4 regions of the Planococcus rifietoensis genome follow, and region 2 is predicted to be linked to each of the others. Evidence: riboswitches for the same ligand, from Rfam matches in the RefSeq annotation. Region 2 holds a riboswitch; each other region holds the start of a gene.
The links. Region 2 has a riboswitch for S-adenosylmethionine ahead of AUC31_RS04290 (methionine ABC transporter ATP-binding protein). Riboswitches for the same ligand answer to the same signal wherever they lie in the genome.
Positions count from the first base shown of each region.

Region 1: linked by a shared signal. The riboswitch ahead of AUC31_RS12635 (O-acetylhomoserine aminocarboxypropyltransferase/cysteine synthase family protein) and the one ahead of AUC31_RS04290 (methionine ABC transporter ATP-binding protein) in region 2 are both predicted to bind S-adenosylmethionine.
Region 3: linked by a shared signal. The riboswitch ahead of AUC31_RS13250 (methionine ABC transporter ATP-binding protein) and the one ahead of AUC31_RS04290 (methionine ABC transporter ATP-binding protein) in region 2 are both predicted to bind S-adenosylmethionine.
Region 4: linked by a shared signal. The riboswitch ahead of AUC31_RS01390 (bifunctional homocysteine S-methyltransferase/methylenetetrahydrofolate reductase) and the one ahead of AUC31_RS04290 (methionine ABC transporter ATP-binding protein) in region 2 are both predicted to bind S-adenosylmethionine.

Region 1 is NZ_CP013659.2:2,558,897-2,563,583, reverse strand. Features, by position in the region: gene AUC31_RS12650 (MetQ/NlpA family ABC transporter substrate-binding protein) at 1-352, opposite strand, end outside; gene AUC31_RS12645 (methionine ABC transporter permease) at 438-1,088, opposite strand; gene AUC31_RS12640 (methionine ABC transporter ATP-binding protein) at 1,078-2,109, opposite strand; SAM riboswitch class I at 2,242-2,354, opposite strand; SAM riboswitch class I at 2,542-2,656, shown strand; gene AUC31_RS12635 (O-acetylhomoserine aminocarboxypropyltransferase/cysteine synthase family protein) at 2,759-4,048, shown strand; gene metX (homoserine O-acetyltransferase MetX) at 4,061-4,687, shown strand, end outside.
Region 2 is NZ_CP013659.2:898,522-903,208, forward strand. Features, by position in the region: gene AUC31_RS04265 (acyl-CoA dehydrogenase family protein) at 1-220, shown strand, start outside; gene AUC31_RS04270 (arsenate reductase family protein) at 726-1,082, shown strand; gene gcvH (glycine cleavage system protein GcvH) at 1,160-1,540, shown strand; gene AUC31_RS04280 (ribonuclease M5) at 1,602-1,943, shown strand; gene AUC31_RS04285 (thioredoxin family protein) at 1,945-2,268, shown strand; SAM riboswitch class I at 2,304-2,408, shown strand; gene AUC31_RS04290 (methionine ABC transporter ATP-binding protein) at 2,499-3,524, shown strand; gene AUC31_RS04295 (methionine ABC transporter permease) at 3,517-4,185, shown strand; gene AUC31_RS04300 (MetQ/NlpA family ABC transporter substrate-binding protein) at 4,279-4,687, shown strand, end outside.
Region 3 is NZ_CP013659.2:2,673,296-2,677,982, reverse strand. Features, by position in the region: gene AUC31_RS13265 (purple acid phosphatase family protein) at 1-214, shown strand, start outside; gene AUC31_RS13260 (pyridoxal phosphate-dependent aminotransferase) at 249-1,418, opposite strand; gene AUC31_RS13255 (carbon-nitrogen family hydrolase) at 1,504-2,298, shown strand; SAM riboswitch class I at 2,345-2,452, shown strand; gene AUC31_RS13250 (methionine ABC transporter ATP-binding protein) at 2,524-3,537, shown strand; gene AUC31_RS13245 (methionine ABC transporter permease) at 3,527-4,198, shown strand; gene AUC31_RS13240 (MetQ/NlpA family ABC transporter substrate-binding protein) at 4,211-4,687, shown strand, end outside.
Region 4 is NZ_CP013659.2:272,962-277,648, forward strand. Features, by position in the region: gene AUC31_RS01380 (acyltransferase family protein) at 1-416, shown strand, start outside; gene AUC31_RS01385 (DUF6920 family protein) at 564-1,397, shown strand; SAM riboswitch class I at 1,501-1,601, shown strand; gene AUC31_RS01390 (bifunctional homocysteine S-methyltransferase/methylenetetrahydrofolate reductase) at 1,704-3,551, shown strand; gene metH (methionine synthase) at 3,544-4,687, shown strand, end outside.

The DNA of each region.
Region 1 (4,687 bases), 1.7 Mb from region 2:
ATTTATCGGAATACAAGCCCATCGGCGCAATGACGGTAGAGCCGATCGGCACGATGTCGACATTATGCTCTTCGACAAACTCATCGAAATACGAGATGGTCTGGAAGGCATTCAAGTCGAGTTCGCCTTCAGCGAGTGCCAAGTTAGGCGCCACATAATCCGAGAACGTGATGATGTCGAGCTCGATGCCTTCTTCAGCGGCTTTGTCGCCGACATAATCCCAAATGGTCGTGTCCGATCCACTGATACCAAGTGTCACTTTCGTGGTTTCGCCGGCTGAGCTATCGTCTCCACATGCGCCGAGAAGCGCGGCAATGCCTGCTGTTGCTAAAAGAGCTGTAATTTTTTTCATGATGAAATCCTCCAATGGGTTTTTAAAGTAGTGGTGCTGGTGAATGAACCACCTTATTGAGTTTGTTTAACGTGAATTAAAGGACTTAGCTCCGGCGTACTCTGCGGGACATGAGGTTGCCGAGTGATTGAACGCCTTGGACAAGGACGACCAGAATGGCAACAGTCAAGAGCATGACCACCGTGTCGAAGCGCTGATATCCGTAAGTGATGGCCAAGTCGCCGAGTCCGCCGCCTCCAATCGCGCCAGCCATTGCGGATGCGCCGATCAAGCCGACGATAGCGATGGTCAATGCGAGGACAAGGGAGCTGAGCGCTTCCGGGATAAGGAAGCGGAAAATGATCTGGCCGGGAGAAGCGCCCATCGCCTGGGCTGCTTCGATGACGCCTTTATCGACTTCGAGCAATGAATTCTCGATGAGTCGGGCGATGTAAGGCCCAGCATAAAATACCAATGGCACGATGGCTGCGGCTGTGCCGATCGATGTGCCGACAATGATGCGCGTTAGTGGAATGATGGCGACCATCAAGATGATGAACGGAACCGAACGGAAGATATTGATGACGATGTTCAATACGTTAAATACGGCTTCATTTTCGAGCAGGTGGCCTTTTCGTGTGACGACCAGCAAGATGCCGAGCGGCAAGCCGATGAAGAGCGAGAAAACGAATGATGCACCCGTCATGTAAAGCGTCTCCCATAAAGCTTCTAGAATTTGCGATTGATCAACCTGCATGTTGCTGCACCTCCTCTACTTGGATGTTATCGTTTCGGATCGAGGCGAGTGCGCGGTCGATTTCTGCATGAGCGCCGTCGAACTCCACAATCAAGTTGCCGTATGGAATGCCTTGAAGTTCTGTAATGTTGCCGAACAAAACATTCAAATCGAGCTGGAATTCGCGTGAAACCCGTGACATGAATGGCTGGCCGACTGAATTCCCGGTAAACTGCACCCGGTAGATTGGGCGTGTCCCGTCGTTGTGGCGGATTTGCTCAAGGAGCGAATCTGGCAATTCATCGTTCATGACAGAACGGACGAAACGTTTCGTCGTCGCGTGCTGGGGATTGGTAAACACTTCAAATACGCTGCCTTGTTCGATGACACGTCCTTCTTCGAGAACGGCCACTTTGTCGCAGATTTCCCGGATGACGCCCATCTCGTGGGTGATGAGCAAGATGGTGATGTTGTATTCCTGGTTGATGCGGCGCAGCAGATCCAGGATGGACTGGGTCGTCTGCGGGTCGAGCGCTGACGTTGCTTCATCGCATAGCAGTATGGACGGGTTGGTGGCGAGTGCTCTTGCAATGCCGATGCGCTGCTTTTGCCCGCCGGATAATTGATCCGGGTATTTTTTCGCTTGGTCGGCAAGCCCGACAAACTCCAATAGTTCCGCCACTTTTCGGTCAATTTCCGCTTTTGGTGTCTTGGCGAGAATCAGCGGCATCGCGATATTATGGTGTACGGTTTTCGAGTTCAGCAAATTGAAATGCTGGAAGATCATGCCGATGTCTTTTCGTGTATCGCGGATTTTGCGTGCGCTTAAAGTGGAAATGTCCTCTCCATGGATGAGCACGCGTCCTGTTGATGGGCGCTCGAGCAAATTCACCGTGCGGATCAACGAGCTTTTCCCTGCGCCGCTAAATCCGATGACGCCGTAAATTTCCCCGGTCTCGACGGTCAAATCAATGCCGTTGAGCGCATGGACTTCTTGCTTGCCGGATACGTAAGTTTTCTTGACTGCTTCAAATTGAATCATGGTGTCCCTCCTGTGGCTGCAAATAACGATTCGAATGAGTGCGAACGAACACTTTCTTGAAATAACAACAAAAAGCCCTCTTTTTTCTTATACGCAAGAAAAAAGAGGGCTCCAAAATATGAAACCATCTCATTCTCATCTTCCAAATGCCGAAGCATTTGCAGGAATTAGCACAGTTTTCGCTGATTTGCGAATCTGCTGCCGAAACGTCATAGGGCCTGTCCCTCGATTTCTCTGGATAAGAAAGTGATGTAAGCTATTCAATTCGTGATTCCTACTCTATTTCGAAATAGCGAAAAAGTCAACAGCTTTGACGTAGTTTTTTTTCGGGAGATAAGCTACTTATAGTAGTTAAAATTTTTAGAAAAATATCCTTGACTTTAACCAGGGCTGTCCTCTATACTTTTCCACAAGCAAAAAAATAACTGAATACTCTTATCACGAGAGGCGGAGGGAATAGGCCCTACGATGCCCGGCAACCAACAGGCTCATGTCTGGAAAGGTGCTAAATCCTACAGCGCGCATTTGCGTCGCTGAAAGATAAGAGGAGGCAAATCCGTATATAACGGCCCTCTTCTTTCTGAAGAGGGTCTTTTTGTGTCCTCCTCATACCGAACAAAACTATTACAAAAAACAGGAGGAATTGACAATGACAAACTTCAAACCAGAAACTCTTCTATTACACGGTGGCCAAGAACCAGATCCAGTGACTGGCGCTCGCGGCGTACCGGTCCATAAAACGACTTCTTATGTATTCAAAGATACCGAGCACGCACAAAACCTATTTGGCTTGAAAGAGACAGGCAATATCTATTCGCGCATCATGAATCCAACAGTTGATGTGTTCGAACAGCGCGTCGCACTTCTTGAAGGCGGGACCGCTGCAGTGGCTTTGTCATCAGGAATGGCAGCCATTGCATTCTCAGTATTGAATGTAGCTGAAGCGGGAGATGAAATCATTGCTGATAGCAACCTATACGGTGGAACTTACAATTTATTCGCCAACACATTGCCGCGCTACGGCATTAACGTAAAATTCGTCGATGCCACCGATCCTGAAAATTTCCGTGCAGCGATTACCGACAAGACGAAAGCCTTGTTCGGTGAAATCATCGGAAATCCAAGCTTGAACGTGTTCGACGTCGAGCGGGTAGCTAATATCGCCCATGAAAACGGGGTTCCGCTGTTGATCGATAATACATTCGCATCGCCTTTCGTCAGCAACCCGATCGAATTCGGTGCAGACGTGGTCATCCATTCCGCTACGAAATGGATCGGCGGGCACGGAACGACAATCGGCGGCGTAGCGGTTGATGCCGGACGGTTCAACTGGGACAATCCGCGCTTCCCGAATTACACGGAGCCGGATGAAACCTACCATGGCATCCGTTTCGGAATTGATGTGCCGGAAGCGGCATTCGCGACGAAATTACGCGTCCAGCTATTGCGCGATTTCGGCCCGTCGCTCAGTGCGGACAGCGCCCATGCACTGCTTCAGGGACTTGAAACCTTGCATCTGCGGATTCCACGCCACGCGACGAATGCGCAAAAGGTCGCTGAATATTTGAAAGACCATCCGCAAGTCGAGTGGGTCAATTACCTTGGCCTCGAAGGACATCCATCCAAAGCACTTGCTGATAAATATTTGAAAGACAGCTATGGTTCGATCGTCAACTTCGGCATCAAAGGCGGACGGGAAGCCGGCCGCAAAGTAATCGATGGCGTTAATTTATGGTCGCACGTGGCGAATGTCGGTGATGCCAAATCATTGATCATCCACCCGGCGTCAACAACTCACCAGCAATTGACAGCAGAAGAACTGAAAAATTCAGGCGTTACGGAAGAATTGATCCGTTTGTCTGTAGGATTGGAAAACCACGAAGATTTAATCGCTGATTTGGAGCAAGCGATCCAAGCGGCAGTACTCGAGAACGCGTAAGGAGGGATTCGGATGACGACAGTATCCATCGGCCAGCTAAAACTTGAATCAGGTCAACTATTGCGCGAAGTGGAATTGGCGTATGAACGCGTCGGAGACAGTTCTGCGCCGGCGATTCTGGTTTGCCATGCGCTGACGGGCGATCAATATGCAGTGGGAACTGCAGATCAACCAGGCTGGTGGGCAGGGCTGATCGGCCCAGGAAAAGCGGTGGATACCGGGCAGTTCCAAGCCATCACGTTCAATGTACTCGGCGGCTGCAACGGTTCGACCGGCCCGCTTTCGATCAACCCGGAAACCGGTGAACCTTACCGAGCGTCATTTCCTGAACTGACCATCCGGGACATGGTGAGAGCGGAACGAAAAGCCCTGGAAGCTTTGGGCATCAACCATTTGGCAGCGGTGATCGGCGGTTCGCTCGGTGGCATGAAAACCTTGGAATGGGCAAAGCTCTATCCAGAGTTTCTGGATACGGCCATTGCACTTGCCGTAACGCCATATTATGGAGATTATGGTGTGGCATTCAATCACATCGGCATCCAGGCAATCGAAAACGATCCCGAGTTCCAATCAGGCAATTATCATCCGGAAACCAGGCTGAAAGGATTCGAAATCGCGCGCATGGCCGGCATGGTGACA
Region 2 (4,687 bases):
GAAGCAGAAACTTCTTTATACGCAGATCTTCTGCCAGGAAGCTTTGGAGGAAATCGAGAAAGACGCGAAAGAAACCTTGATCGCAGCAATCGATGGCGACAACCAGCGCATGATGCTGTCCGCGCTCCGCAAGTTGACGCGTTCAACGCCGTACAATTTGATCGCGAAAAAACGCGAAGCGTCCGAAAAATTGATCAGTGTCGAAAAATACGTAGTCTAATAGATTGGACAAAACAGGAAGGGGAAACCCTTCCTGTTTTTTATAGTGTTGAATAAGTTTATGGTTCGCTATTAATTATGAGTAAGGCCACTTTTTTCTACATTCAACAATCAATGATCTCTCTAAGTATTTGAAGAAGCGTTCGCTCGTAAACCCTTCTGCTCAATAATGCTGCGCATTACTTTCGCAAAGATAAGGTCTCCCGTAGGTCGACCTTATCTTTCCTGTGGAGCAGCGTAAGCGACGAGACGACCGAGACCCCGCAAGGAATGAATGAGTGAAGTTCAGCTGAGCGCATTCATTTGCGACACATCTGCCACGCAGATGTGTGAGCACAAGGGTTTCAAAGCGACTGAGGAGGCTTGGGCGCGAGCCCACGGAAAGCGAGCGGTAAGCTTGGGAAATACGACTTCTTTCCGTTATTTATTCGGATAAATACCAACCTCTCGCGAGTCGACTGCTCCGGGGCATTTTGATATGCTTGATTTACAAGACAGGAGGAGATTTGATGATCCAGTATTATGCTTACCCGAAATGCTCCACTTGCCAAAAAGGCAAGAAGTGGCTTGAGGCGAATGGCGCGGAGTTCGACTATATCGATATCTCGCAAAACCCACCATCTGCAGCTCAGCTGAAAGAAATCCACGAAACGAGTGGCATCGAGCTGAAGAAGTTTTTCAATACGAGCGGCAAGAAATACCGCGAGCTCGAGTTGAAGGAAAAGCTGCCGGAAATGACAGCAGATGAGCAATATGAATTGCTTGCATCAGACGGCATGCTCATCAAACGCCCGCTTGCGTGGGACGGTTCTCAGGCGACACTCGGTTTCAAGGAAGATGCATACGCAAATACATGGAGCTGACAAGTTTGTCATCTTGTTTTTCATCACTGGTTGTGGCAAACTAAAATTGAGTCAATTACATATTTGGAGGGGTTTGGATGAGCACACCACAAGAGCTTCGCTATTCAAAAGAACACGAATGGGTCAAAGTCGAAGACGGTAAAGCACGTATCGGCATTACTCATTTCGCGCAAGATGAACTTGGAGACATCGTATTTGTCGAGCTTCCGCAAGTCGGCGACGAGCTGAAAAAAGACGAGCCATTCGGCAGCGTCGAGTCCGTTAAAACGGTATCGGAATTGTATGCGCCGATCAGCGGCAAAATCGTCGAAGTCAATTCTGAGCTTGAAGACAGCCCGGAATTCGTCAACGAATCCCCTTATGAAAAAGCGTGGATGGTCGTTGTGGAAGCCCCTTCCGAAGATGAGGTCAATGCATTGATGTCAGCTGACGAATATAAAGAAATGACAAACGAGTAAGTTCGGAAAGCGCCTATTTATGGCGCTTTTTTTCATATATGGTTTTCTGGGGGGATTACTTATGGAGAAAGTGATAGTGGTTGAAGGGATCAGCGACAAAACCCGGATAGCGCCATTGATTGCAGAACCCGTGACGATTCTTTGCACAAATGGTACAGTAAGTGCTACAAGACTCGAAGAAATGCTGTTGCCTTTTGAAGGGCAGGATATCATCATCCTCGTCGATGCGGATGCTTCCGGCGATAAACTGCGCAAGCTCATCAAGCGCGAATTTCCGGAAGCCCGCCATTTCCATATCGACCGAAGCTATAAAGAGGTGGCGACGACGCCGCTGCGGAAGCTGATCGATGTGCTCATCGCAGCAGATGTACGGGTCTTAAATCCAGTAGCAGGGAATGACTAGCATGAATGAATGGACACATAAAGAATGGCTGAAGGAAAAAAACACACAGCCTGTTTCAGCTTATTATCTGTATACGCCGATGTGCGGTACGTGCCAAGTGGCGAGCAAAATGCTCGGCGTGGTGGCGGAACTATTGCCAGATCTTCCGATGGGCAAAGCCAATTTGAATTATGTACAGGAAGTGGCGGAGCTTTATGAAGTGGAAAGCGTGCCATGCCTGTTGATTTCACAGAATGGCCAAGTGACAGACAAGGTCTACGCTTTCCAGTCGGTGCCGTATCTATATGAGAAATTGAAAACGGTTGACGAATACAGCCAGCCATGATAAATTTAATTTCTGAAATTAACTTAATAGCGTAGCTCTTATACAGAGAGGTGGAGGGAAGTGCCCGATGAAGCCCGGCAACCGTCATGAAAATGAAATGGTGCCAAGTCACTCAAAGTGAAAACTTTGAAAGATGAGAGAACGGTTTATTGTGTTTACACATGTGCCTTTCTGCTTATCTGAGCAGGAAGGCTTTTTTATTAGCAAAAGATTTAGGAGAGTGCCCAACCATGATTGAGTTAAAAGGATTGACTAAAGTTTTCGATACTGGCAAAGCACGCTTGACGGCTGTCGACCATGTCGACTTAACGGTGCCGGCCGGCGAGATTTTTGGCATTATCGGCTATAGCGGAGCGGGGAAAAGTACGTTGATCCGCCTGCTGAATGGCCTTGAAAAACCGAGCGAAGGTTCCGTTGAGATCAATGGCCAAAACATCACGGCGATTTCGGGGCCGAAACTTCGCAAAGCCCGCCAAAAAGTCAGCATGATTTTCCAGCATTTCAATTTGCTGTGGTCGCGGACCGTGCGCGAGAACATTGAATTCCCGCTTGAGATTGCCGGAGTGGGGAAAGAGGAGCGGCGCAAGCGTTCTGCAGAGCTGATCGAGCTGGTTGGCCTGGAAGGACGCGAAAGCGCATATCCAGCCCAGCTTTCCGGCGGGCAGAAACAGCGCGTCGGCATCGCCCGTGCGCTGGCCAATGACCCGGAAGTGCTTTTGTGCGATGAAGCGACATCGGCTCTTGATCCGCAAACGACCGATGCGATTTTGGATTTATTGGTGGACATTAACAAGCGCCTTGGCTTGACGATTGTCTTGATTACGCACGAAATGCACGTTATCCGCAAAATCTGCCATCGCGTGGCAGTAATGGAAGGCGGGCGCGTCGTTGAACTTGGCGAAGTGCTGCATGTCTTCCAGCATCCGAAGGAAAATATCACGAAGCGCTTTGTTGCCCAAGTGACCGAGACGGAAGATTCGGCAGAGACCGTCCGCCATTTACGAGAGCAATATCCGGAAGGGCAATTGGTCAAATTGATATTCGTTGGTGACCAGGCGGAGCAGCCGATCCTGACTCAGCTGATCCGGGAATATAAAGTGGAAGTCAATATTGTCCACGGCAACATCTCCCATACCCAACGGGGTGCTTATGGAACGCTCATCCTTCAACTGAAGGGTACTGCAGATGAAATAAGCAAAGCTTTAGCTTTCCTCGGTGCACATGATGTACAGACGGAGGTGATGGGCAATGCTTGAGAATTTGTTCCCGAACGTTGATTGGCAAGCTATGTGGGAAGCGACGCTCGAAACGATTTACATGACGGCAGTGTCCACACTGTTCACCTTTATCATCGGGCTCGTGCTAGGCGTTATCCTGTTTTTGACTGCACCAAACCAATTATGGGCGAATAAAGTGGTCAACTGGCTATCAGGAGCGTTCGTTAATATATTCCGTTCGATTCCATTTATCATCTTGATCATTTTGCTTATCCCATTCACGAAATTCCTGATCGGCAGCATCCGTGGGCCGAACGCTGCACTCCCGGCATTGATCATCGGGGCAGCACCATTCTATGCCCGCATGGTGCTGATCGCCTTGAAAGAAATCGACAAAGGCGTCATCGAAGCCGCGCGCTCGATGGGAGCGACAACGTGGACGATTATCCGCAAAGTGCTGCTGCCTGAATCAAAACCCGCTTTAATCTCCGGAATCACCGTAACCGCCATCGCTTTAGTTGGCTATACCGCCATGGCAGGCATCATCGGCGCTGGAGGGCTCGGAACGCTCGCGTTCTTGGACGGGTTCCAACGAAGCCGCGAAGACGTAACTCTCGTCTCGACGATCTTGATTTTGGTCATCGTCTTCGCCGTACAATTTGTCGGTGACTTCTTGACCGGCAGAGCCGATAAACGCTAAGCCGTCTTGGGCGGATCGATTAAATAAAAAGGGGCAGTCATTGCCCGGTATTATATAAAACTACATTTAATAGAAGAAAAGGGGAATTTTGTAATGAAAAAATTAGTATTCGGTTCATTTGCAGCAGTATTGGCGTTATCGGCTTGCGGCGCTGAAGAAAGCAACGGCGGCGGTTCAGAAGGCGAAGAAACAAGCACGTTGACAGTCGGCGCTTCTAACGTGCCTCACGGAGAGATTTTAGAACAGGCAAAACCAATCCTTGCAGAACAAGGAATTGAGCTTGAAATCGAAACATACCAGGATTATATCCTTCCGAACCAAGACTTGGAATCAGGGGATCTGGATGCCAACTATTATCAGCACATTCCTTATCTGGAAGCACAAATTGCCGATCACGGATATGACTTCGCCAATGCTGGCGCGGTCCACATCGAGCCAATGGGCATCTACTCAAAAGACATTGCGTCTTTGGATGAGATTCCACAAGATGGAACGATTCTTA
Region 3 (4,687 bases), 1.7 Mb from region 2:
GGAGACTGGCGAGTTCGGCTTTGAGGACTACCAGGAAGCGGTGAGCGATGAAGACGTTGGCAGCGAAGACCGAATCGAGCGCATCTACTTGGATGAAGAGGCCCTGACCCATCTGAAAGACGGCGAGAATGTGCTGGCTGCCCAAGTGCATCAGGATGACCGTTTCAGTTCCGACCTGTATTGGGATATGGAAATGGTGGTTAATAAAAAATAAAAAAAAGAAGGCGCAATGCCTTCTTTTTTTTTGCCTATTTAGTGAAAATCCCCAATTTCTCGATTCGTTGGATTGCTTCGATGATGCGCTGTTCATCGACCAATAGCCCGACGCGTACAAAACCTTCTCCGCCAGGACCAAATCCACTGCCCGGCGCCACGGCAATGTCGACTTTGTCGAGCAGCAGGTCAGAGAACTCGATGCTCGTATAGCCTTCGGGGACAGGCAGCCAGGCAAAAAATGATCCCTTCGGCGCTTCGAATTCCCAGCCGATCCGGCGGCATTCATCCACCAGCGTCTGGCGTCTCTTCTCGTATAATTCATTCAATTCCTCGACGCATTGCTGGCTGCTGTTTAATGCTTCTACAGCGGCCAGTTGGACAGCCGGAAAGATGCCGGCGAACAAATGATCTTGGACGAGGTTGAGTGCTTCGATCATTTTGGCATTGCCCACCGCAAAGCCGATGCGCCATCCGGCCATATTATACGTTTTGGACAAGGTATACATTTCAATGCCGATATCTTTGGCACCTTTTGATTGTAGGAAGCTGACCGGCTTCTTGCCATCAAAGCCAATGCGGCCATAAGCAAAGTCATGTACAACCCCGATGCCGTTTTCTTTGGCAAATTGAATCGTTTCATCGAAAAACGCAATGTCTGCTGTCGCGCCGGTCGGGTTGTTTGGGTAGTTCAAGTACATCAGTTTGGCGCGTGCTTTCGCGGCGGCTGTCACCTCGTTGTAGTCGGGAAGATAGCCGGTTTCCTGTTTCAGTTTCATCAAATCAAATTCGATATCCGCAAGCGGTGCGGCTGACAGGTAATCAGGATAGCCCGGATCCGGCAACAGCAGCGAATCGCCCGGGTTCAGCAACGCAAGCGGCAACTCGATAAAACCGATTTTCGTTCCGGACAAAATAGCGACTTCCAAATCAGGATCGATATCGACATCGTATTCTTTTTTGTAGAAATCCGCAGCGGCTTTCCTTAACGAACTGAGGCCGCGAAACGGCGAGTAGCGATGTGTTTGAGGATCGGCTACCGCTTGTTGCATGGCCTTGACTATATGCGGGGGCGTTGGCTGATCCGGGTTGCCTTGGCCGAAATTGATGACGTCTCGTCCTTCGTCGACTGCTTTTGCCGTTTTTGCAACAAGCAGGGCGAAAAATTGATCCGGAAGATTTTGTAAGCGATTTGAAAAGTCCATGAAATCCTCCTCATTTTCTAAATAATTGCACATCTATCTTAAATCTTATAGAGTTTAAGCTAAACTGTCTACAGGAGGAGAGAATATGAAAATCGCTTGTGTGCAGATGGATATCGCTTTCGGAGAGCCGGAAACGAATTTTCAGCGTGTAAAAAACTATTTGGAAGAAGCGGCAGAAAATGGAGCGGAGCTCATCGTCTTGCCAGAAATGTGGAACACCGGGTATGCGTTAACGCAGCTGGACGAACTCGCTGACAGCAACGGCCGAACGGCAGATTTTTTGAAACAATTCGCCAAAGAGCACAGCGTCCATATCGTCGGAGGCTCGGTCTCCACGAAGAAAGAAGATGGTTTCTATAATACGATGTATGTCGTTGACCGTACAGGTGCGGTCGTTTCTGAATATGATAAAGCGCATCGCTTCGGTTTGATGGACGAGCATATTCACCTCGAGGAAGGACAGTCGCTCGGCACGTTCGAACTGGACGGAGAAACATACGGCGGCGTCATCTGTTACGACATCCGCTTTCCGGAATGGCTTCGGGCGCAAGCGCTGAACGGCGCGAAGGCGATCTTCGTGCCTGCGGAATGGCCGGCAGCGCGCATCGACCACTGGCGCATCCTGTTGCAGGCGCGCGCAATCGAGAATCAATGCTTCATCATCGCGGCAAACCGCATCGGCAGCGACCCGAAAAACGAGTTCGGCGGCCATTCGATGGTCATCGCCCCGTGGGGAGAAGTACGGATGGATATGGGCCAGGAGGAAGGCAGCGGCTACATCGATATCGATCTTTCGGAAGTAGACGAAGTGCGGGGCCGCATTCCGGTATTCGATGACCGACGCGTCCCATTGTACAAAAAGTTTGAAAAATCGCATTGACAAGCTATCGCCCGTGCAGGTAATATTGAAAACAACCAAATACGCATGCTTATCAAGAGAGACCGAGGGTAAGGCCCTATGACGTCCGGCAACCCCCATTTATATGGGAAGGTGCCAAGTCCTGCAGAATGAAATTCATTCTGAAAGATAAGTCGGAATTCTAATTTTCGATGTCTCTTTTTTGATAAAAGAGGCATTTTTTATTTGCCTGGGGGAGTGGACAGCATGATTCAAATCGAACAACTGAGCAAAACCTATCAAACCAAACACGGCACGGTGAAAGGCGTCGATGATGTGACGTTGGAAGTGAAAACCGGTGAGATTTTCGGCATCGTCGGTTATTCGGGTGCCGGAAAAAGTTCCCTCATCCGCTGCATCAATTTGCTTGAACGGCCAACGTCAGGCACCGTCAAAGTCGGCGGCCAGGACTTAACGAAGCTGCGTGGCGACGGCTTGCGGAAAGCGCGCCTCAAAATCGGCATGATCTTCCAGCATTTCTATTTGATCAGCCAAAAGACGGTCGCGGAGAATATTTCATTCGCCCTTCGCGCAGCTGGAACGCCGAGCAAGAAAATCGGCCCACGCGTCGATGAACTGCTCGAAATGGTCGGCTTGTCGGACAAGCGCAATATCTATCCGGCGCAGCTGAGCGGCGGGCAGAAGCAGCGCGTCGGCATCGCCCGTGCACTCGCCAATGAACCGGCCGTGCTGTTATGCGACGAAGCAACCTCCGCTCTCGACCCGAATACGACTTTATCGATCTTGCGTTTATTGAAAGACATTAACCGCAAGCTCAATATTACGATTGTATTGATTACGCACGAAATGAACGTCGTCAAGGAGATTTGCGACCGCATGGCGGTTATGCAAGGCGGGCGTGTCATCGAAGAAGGGCGTGTCTACGATATCTTCGCCGATCCAAAGACCGCTTTGACGAAGGAATTCATCTCGAGCGTCGTGTCGTTCAATGTGCCGGAAGAAATCCTGAAGAAATGCGACGGCACGATTGTCAAAGTCTTGTTCAAAGGCGAAGTCGCTGGAGATGGCGTCATTTCCGATATGCTGCAAAGCTATCCGGTCAAAGGGAATTTCCTGCACGGGGCGATCGAATACATTCAGGAATTGCCCCTCGGCATTTTTGTCATGGAACTAAAAGGCGGCCAAGCAGACGTGAGTCAGGCGATTCACTATCTTGAACAGCGCGAAGCGATTGTGGAGGTGATGGAGCATGGGAATTGAATGGGGACGAATCATCGAATTATGGCCGGAAATCCAAGTGGCGTTTTACCAGACCCTAATCATGATCGGTATCTCGCTTGGCGTGGCGCTTGTCATCGGTTTGCCGCTCGGCATTTTATTGTTCATCACAGACAGCGGCTTGTTCTGGGAAAACCGCCCGGTCAATTCCGTCATCGGATTTGTCGTCAACATCGTCCGGTCGATTCCGTTCATCATATTGCTGGTCGCGCTCATCCCGCTGACGCAATTGATTACCGGTACGACAATCGGCCCGGTCGCAGCGAGTGTTTCCTTGTCGGTAGCGGCGATTCCGTTTTTCGCACGCATTGTGGAAACGGCGCTGCGTGACATCGATAAAGGCGTCATCGAAGCAGCGATTGCGGTCGGTGCGACGCCTTGGATGATCATTAAAGACGTGCTCTTGCCGGAAGCGAAAGCGAGCTTGATCCAAGGCATTACGTTGACGGTCATCAGCCTCATTGCCTACTCCGCGATGGCGGGTGTGGTCGGTGGCGGCGGCATCGGCGATTTGGCGATCCGCTTCGGCTATTACCGCTATGATAATACGATCATGATTGTCACGGTCGTCATTTTGATCGTGCTCGTCCAATTGATTCAACAGGCAGGCGACTTTACAGCCAAAAAACTCGATAAACGATAAGGGGAGAATGACATGAAGAAACTCACATGGATATTGGCAGCGAGCGCGCTTGCACTGGCCGCATGCGGCGGAGAAGAAGCGGATACAGGAACGACAGAAGGCGGCGAAGCGTCGAAAGACATCAAGCTCGGTGCAACAGCCGGCCCTTATAGCGACATGCTGAACGAAGCGATCGTGCCTGCGCTTGAAGAAAAAGGCTATACCGTCGAAACGATTGAATTCAGCGATTATATCCAGCCCAATAATGCGTTGAACAACGGGGAAATCGATGCCAACTTGTTCCAGCATACGGTTTACCTAGAGAACTTCGAAACAGAAAACGATATGGATTTGAGCGCATTGATCACGGTTCCGACTGCGCCGATGGGCATCTACTCCAATGAATTCGATTCGCTGGATGCGGTATCCGACGGGGCGACCATCGCGATTCCAAACGATCCTGTCAACGGTGCCCGTGCATTGTTGATGCTGCAGGACGAAGGATTGGTC
Region 4 (4,687 bases), 630 kb from region 2:
CGCCTGATTTGATCTTCACGACAGCGACGGTGAATTCTGGCGATACGGTGCCAAAAGGGTATATCAATAAGTGGAAAGAGTTCGAAGGGGTCGCGGAGATTTTCGCGGTGCGCGACAACCCGCGCATGAAAGTCGACCCGACGCTCTGTCTCGATGAATTGAACGTCGACAATTGTTCGGTGGAACGCGACAAAGCTTTGGCGGATGTCGTGCCGTGGGAAAATACGGAAGGCATCCCGAACAATGTGACGTTTGCCGATATGTCCGAATATTTCTGTACGGACGATACGTGCCCGCCTGTGGTCGGCAATGTACTCGTCTACCGGGATAAGCATCATTTGACGACGCTTTATTCACAAACAATGGGGCCGGCGTTGAAAGAACATCTTGAACCGGCTCTTGAAAATTTAAACTGATGAATACCGAACGCCTCCGGAAGGACTATCTTCCGGAGGCGTTTTCTATTGCGGCGCCGAGCAGGGAAAATAAGTGCTGCGTCGAAAGAGTTACAAAGGAAACCGTTTACGGAGAACGCGCAGCAAAATCGGAGAGGGGTATGTGGCATGAAACGCAGATGGCCGGTTTTAGCATTGACAACGCTTGGGGCATACGGAGCTTACCGAAAGTACAAAGACATGACGCGGCTCGTCAAGCCGACGTGGCCGGAAGTCCGGCACGCCGGGGAAGTGGAACAGGCAAGAACGGACAATCTCCCGAAACCGATCTCCAAATGGCTGGAAGTCAGCGGCGCGGTCGGCCGTGAACAGGTGATGGGCGTTTATGTAAAGCAAGAGGGCTGGATGAAAACCAAACCCGACCAGGAAGAATGGAGCGAATCGACCGCCGAGCAATACAGTTTTGTCGACCCGCCGTCGTTTTATTGGAAAGCGCGCATGAAAGTGGACGGCTTGTTCGTCACAGGGTCTGACAGTTTTCGGGATGGCCGTGCGGGCATGCGCATCCGCTTTGCGGGGCTCGTGCCGATCAACCGGGCAATTCCCGACGGCAAGCTTGATGAATCGGCATTGCAGCGCTTTTTAATGGAAATGGCCTGGCTGCCGGGGCTAGTGTTCAGCCCGTATGTGCGGTTTTTGAACAGCAACGAACGTTCAGTGGAAGCGGAAATGACCTATAACGGGTCGACCGCCAATGTAACGTTCGAGTTTGATGAAACAGGGCGCATGAAGCGGGCGCGTGCGATGCGCTATAAAGAGGTCGGCGAAGATGCCAAGCGCTTGCCGTGCATCGCAGAAGTGCATGAATGGCAAACAGTGGACGGCATCGAAATCCCGCGGCGCATCGACATCACCTGGATCATCGACGGTCAAGCCTTCACTTGGTACAAATTCACCGTCGAAGCCGCCAAATTCAACCCGCGTGTCCCGGATGCCTGGTAGGCAGCAGAAATGTAACAGAAAGTTCTTTGTTTTTTGATAAATCACCTTGACCCAAATCACCACAGGGGGTATCATGTGGGAATACTAAAAACTGCATAGTGAATTCTTATCTAGAGAAGTCGAGGGACTGGCCCGATGACGCTTCAGCAACCAGCCGTTAGGTCAGGTGCTAATTCCAGCAGGCACACGCCTGGCAGATGAAAAGGAACGAGTCCGATATCGTAAAGCCTTCTTTTTCATGGAAGGCTTTTTTTGTTTATATCGATGCGTCCGCAGCTGCACGGCCAAACAGACAGAGGAGGACGAATCATGCTATTAGATGAACTGAAAAAACGGATGCTGACGGCGGACGGCGCTATGGGAACGCTGTTGTACTCCTACGGTATCGAATACTGCAACGAGGAATTGAACATCCAGCGCCCGGAAGTGATTGAGAAGATCCACCGCGACTATATTGCGGCCGGGGCGGACATCATCCAAACGAACACATACGGGGCGAATGCCCATAAACTGGCGCGCTATGGACTCGAAGAACAGACCGAAGCGATCAATAAAGCGGCGATTGCGATCGCCAATAAAGCCGCAAAAGACGGCGGGCAATTCGTGCTCGGCACAATCGGCGGCATCCGCGGCATCCGCAAAAGCGATGCGACTTTGGATGAAATCGTCGCCATGGTCGACCAGCAAGCACAGCATCTATTGTCCGGCGACCCGGATGGCTTGCTGCTTGAGACGTATTATGATTTCGAGGAACTGGCGGCGACCGTTAGCCATCTGAAGAAACTGACCGACGCCCCGCTAATCGCGCAATTATCGATGCACGAACCCGGCATCTTGCAAAACGGCATGAGCTTGAACGAAGGATTGAAACGGCTCGATGCGCTCGGCGCAGAAATTGTCGGCGTTAATTGCCGTCTCGGCCCGCACCATACGATCCAGGCGTTTGAAGGCGTCGAACTGCCGGAAAAAGCCTTTTTGTCCGCTTACCCGAACGCTTCGCTATTGGATATTGAAGACGGGCGCATCGTCTATGAATCGGAAGCCGATTATTTCGGCCGTGCGGCATTGCTTTTGCGCGAAGAAGGCGTGCGCCTCATTGGCGGTTGTTGCGGCACGACGCCAAAGCATATCGAAGCGGTGAAAAAACGCATTGGCCATTTGCAGCCGATCACCGAAAAGAAAGTCGAAGAGAAAAAGCCGATCGTCATCCGTGAAGCGGAAGCCTTGAAAGACAAGCCTTTGCACGAAAAAGCGAAAACCGAGCGGACCATCATCGTCGAACTCGATACGCCGCGCCATTTGGATGTCGAGAAATTCCTTGAAGGTTCAAAAGCATTGGACGCAGAAGGCATCGATGCCATCACGATGGCCGACAATTCACTGGCCTCGCCGCGCATCAGTAATATGGCGATGGGCTCGATCCTCAAGCATAAGCAGGATGTCAGACCTCTTGCGCATATTACCTGTAGAGACCGCAATTTGATCGGCCTGCAATCACATATCATGGGGCTGAACGCACTTGGTATCCACGACATACTCGCCGTTACGGGTGATCCGACAAAAGTCGGCGATTTTCCGGGTGCGACAAGCGTCTATGATGTCTCGAGCCTAGAATTGATCCAGCTCATCAAAAAGCTCAACGAAGGCATTTCATTCTCCGGGAAACCGCTCCGGAAAAAAGCGAATTTCTCGGTCGCTGCCGCGTTCAACCCGAACGTCCGCGTGGTGGAGCGAGCTGTTCAAAGGCTCGAGAAAAAAATCGAAGCCGGGGCGGATTATTTCATTTCACAACCGGTCTATACGAAAGAGAAAATCATCGAGATCCACGAGGCGACAAAGCATCTGGACACGCCGATTTTCCTTGGGGTCATGCCGCTGACGAGCATACGCAGCGCCGACTTCCTGCATAATGAAGTACCGGGCATCAAATTGTCGGAAGAGGCACTTGACCGCATGAGGGCTTGCGGCGAAGACAAAGAAAAATCGACCGCGGAAGGCATCCAAATCGCGAAAGAATTGATCGATACCGCAGCGGAATTGTTCAACGGCATTTATTTGATCACGCCATTTGTGCGCTACGACATGACGGTGGAATTGATCCGCCACATCCGACAACTAGATTTAAAGAAAGCGAGCGATCGTGCCTATGCCTAAACATTTAATTGAACAGCAGCTCGAAAAACGCATCCTCATCATCGACGGTGCAATGGGGACGATGATCCAAAATGCAGATTTGTCTGCCGAGGATTTCGGTGGCGAAGAATACGACGGCTGCAATGAATACTTGAATATTGTCCGACCCGATGTGCTTGAAGGGGTGCACGACGCTTATTTGGAAGCGGGCGCTGACATCATCTGCACAAACACATTCGGCGGCACGCCAGTCGTTTTGGATGAATACGGGCTCGGTCATCGTGCAGCGGAAATCAATCAAAAAGCGGTGGAAATCGCTAAAATCAGCCAAGCGAAATATTCGACGCCGGAATGGCCGCGCTTTGTTGCGGGCGCACTCGGCCCGACGACGAAAACTTTGTCGGTAACAGGCGGCATTACATTCGACGAATTAAAAACCGATTTCCAGGTACAGGCGAAAGCCTTAATCGAAGGGGGCGCGGATTTACTACTCCTTGAGACGAGCCAGGATATGCTCAATGTCAAAGCGGCGACGATCGCGATACGCGATGCCTTTGAAGAAACCGGAGTGGAATTGCCGGTGATGATTTCAGGGACGATCGAACCGATGGGCACAACGCTTGCTGGACAGACGATTGAAGCCTTTTACGTGTCGATCGAACATATCAAGCCGCTTTCTGTCGGTTTGAACTGTGCGACAGGGCCGGAATTCATGACCGATCATTTGCGTTCGCTGTCTGAACTGTCGACAGGCTATGTCAGCTGCTACCCGAACGCCGGACTGCCGGACGAGGAAGGGCATTACCACGAGACGCCGGAATCTTTGTCGAAAAAACTGCGCGGCTTTGCTGAAAAAGGCTGGCTCAATGTCGTCGGCGGCTGTTGCGGCACGACACCAGCACATATTGCGGCAGTGCGTGAAGCGGTCGACGGGCTGGCTCCGCGCGAGCGCAATGAAACGAGCCATGGACATGCGGTGTCAGGCATCGAAGTGCTCGAATACGACGAGTCGATGCGTCCGCTATTTGTCGGCGAACGCACGAACGTCATCGGTTCGCGCAAATTCAAGCGGCTCATTATCGAAGGGAAATTCGAGGAAGCGGCGGAAATCGCACGCGCCCAAGTGAAGAACGGTGCGCACGTCATCGATATTTGCC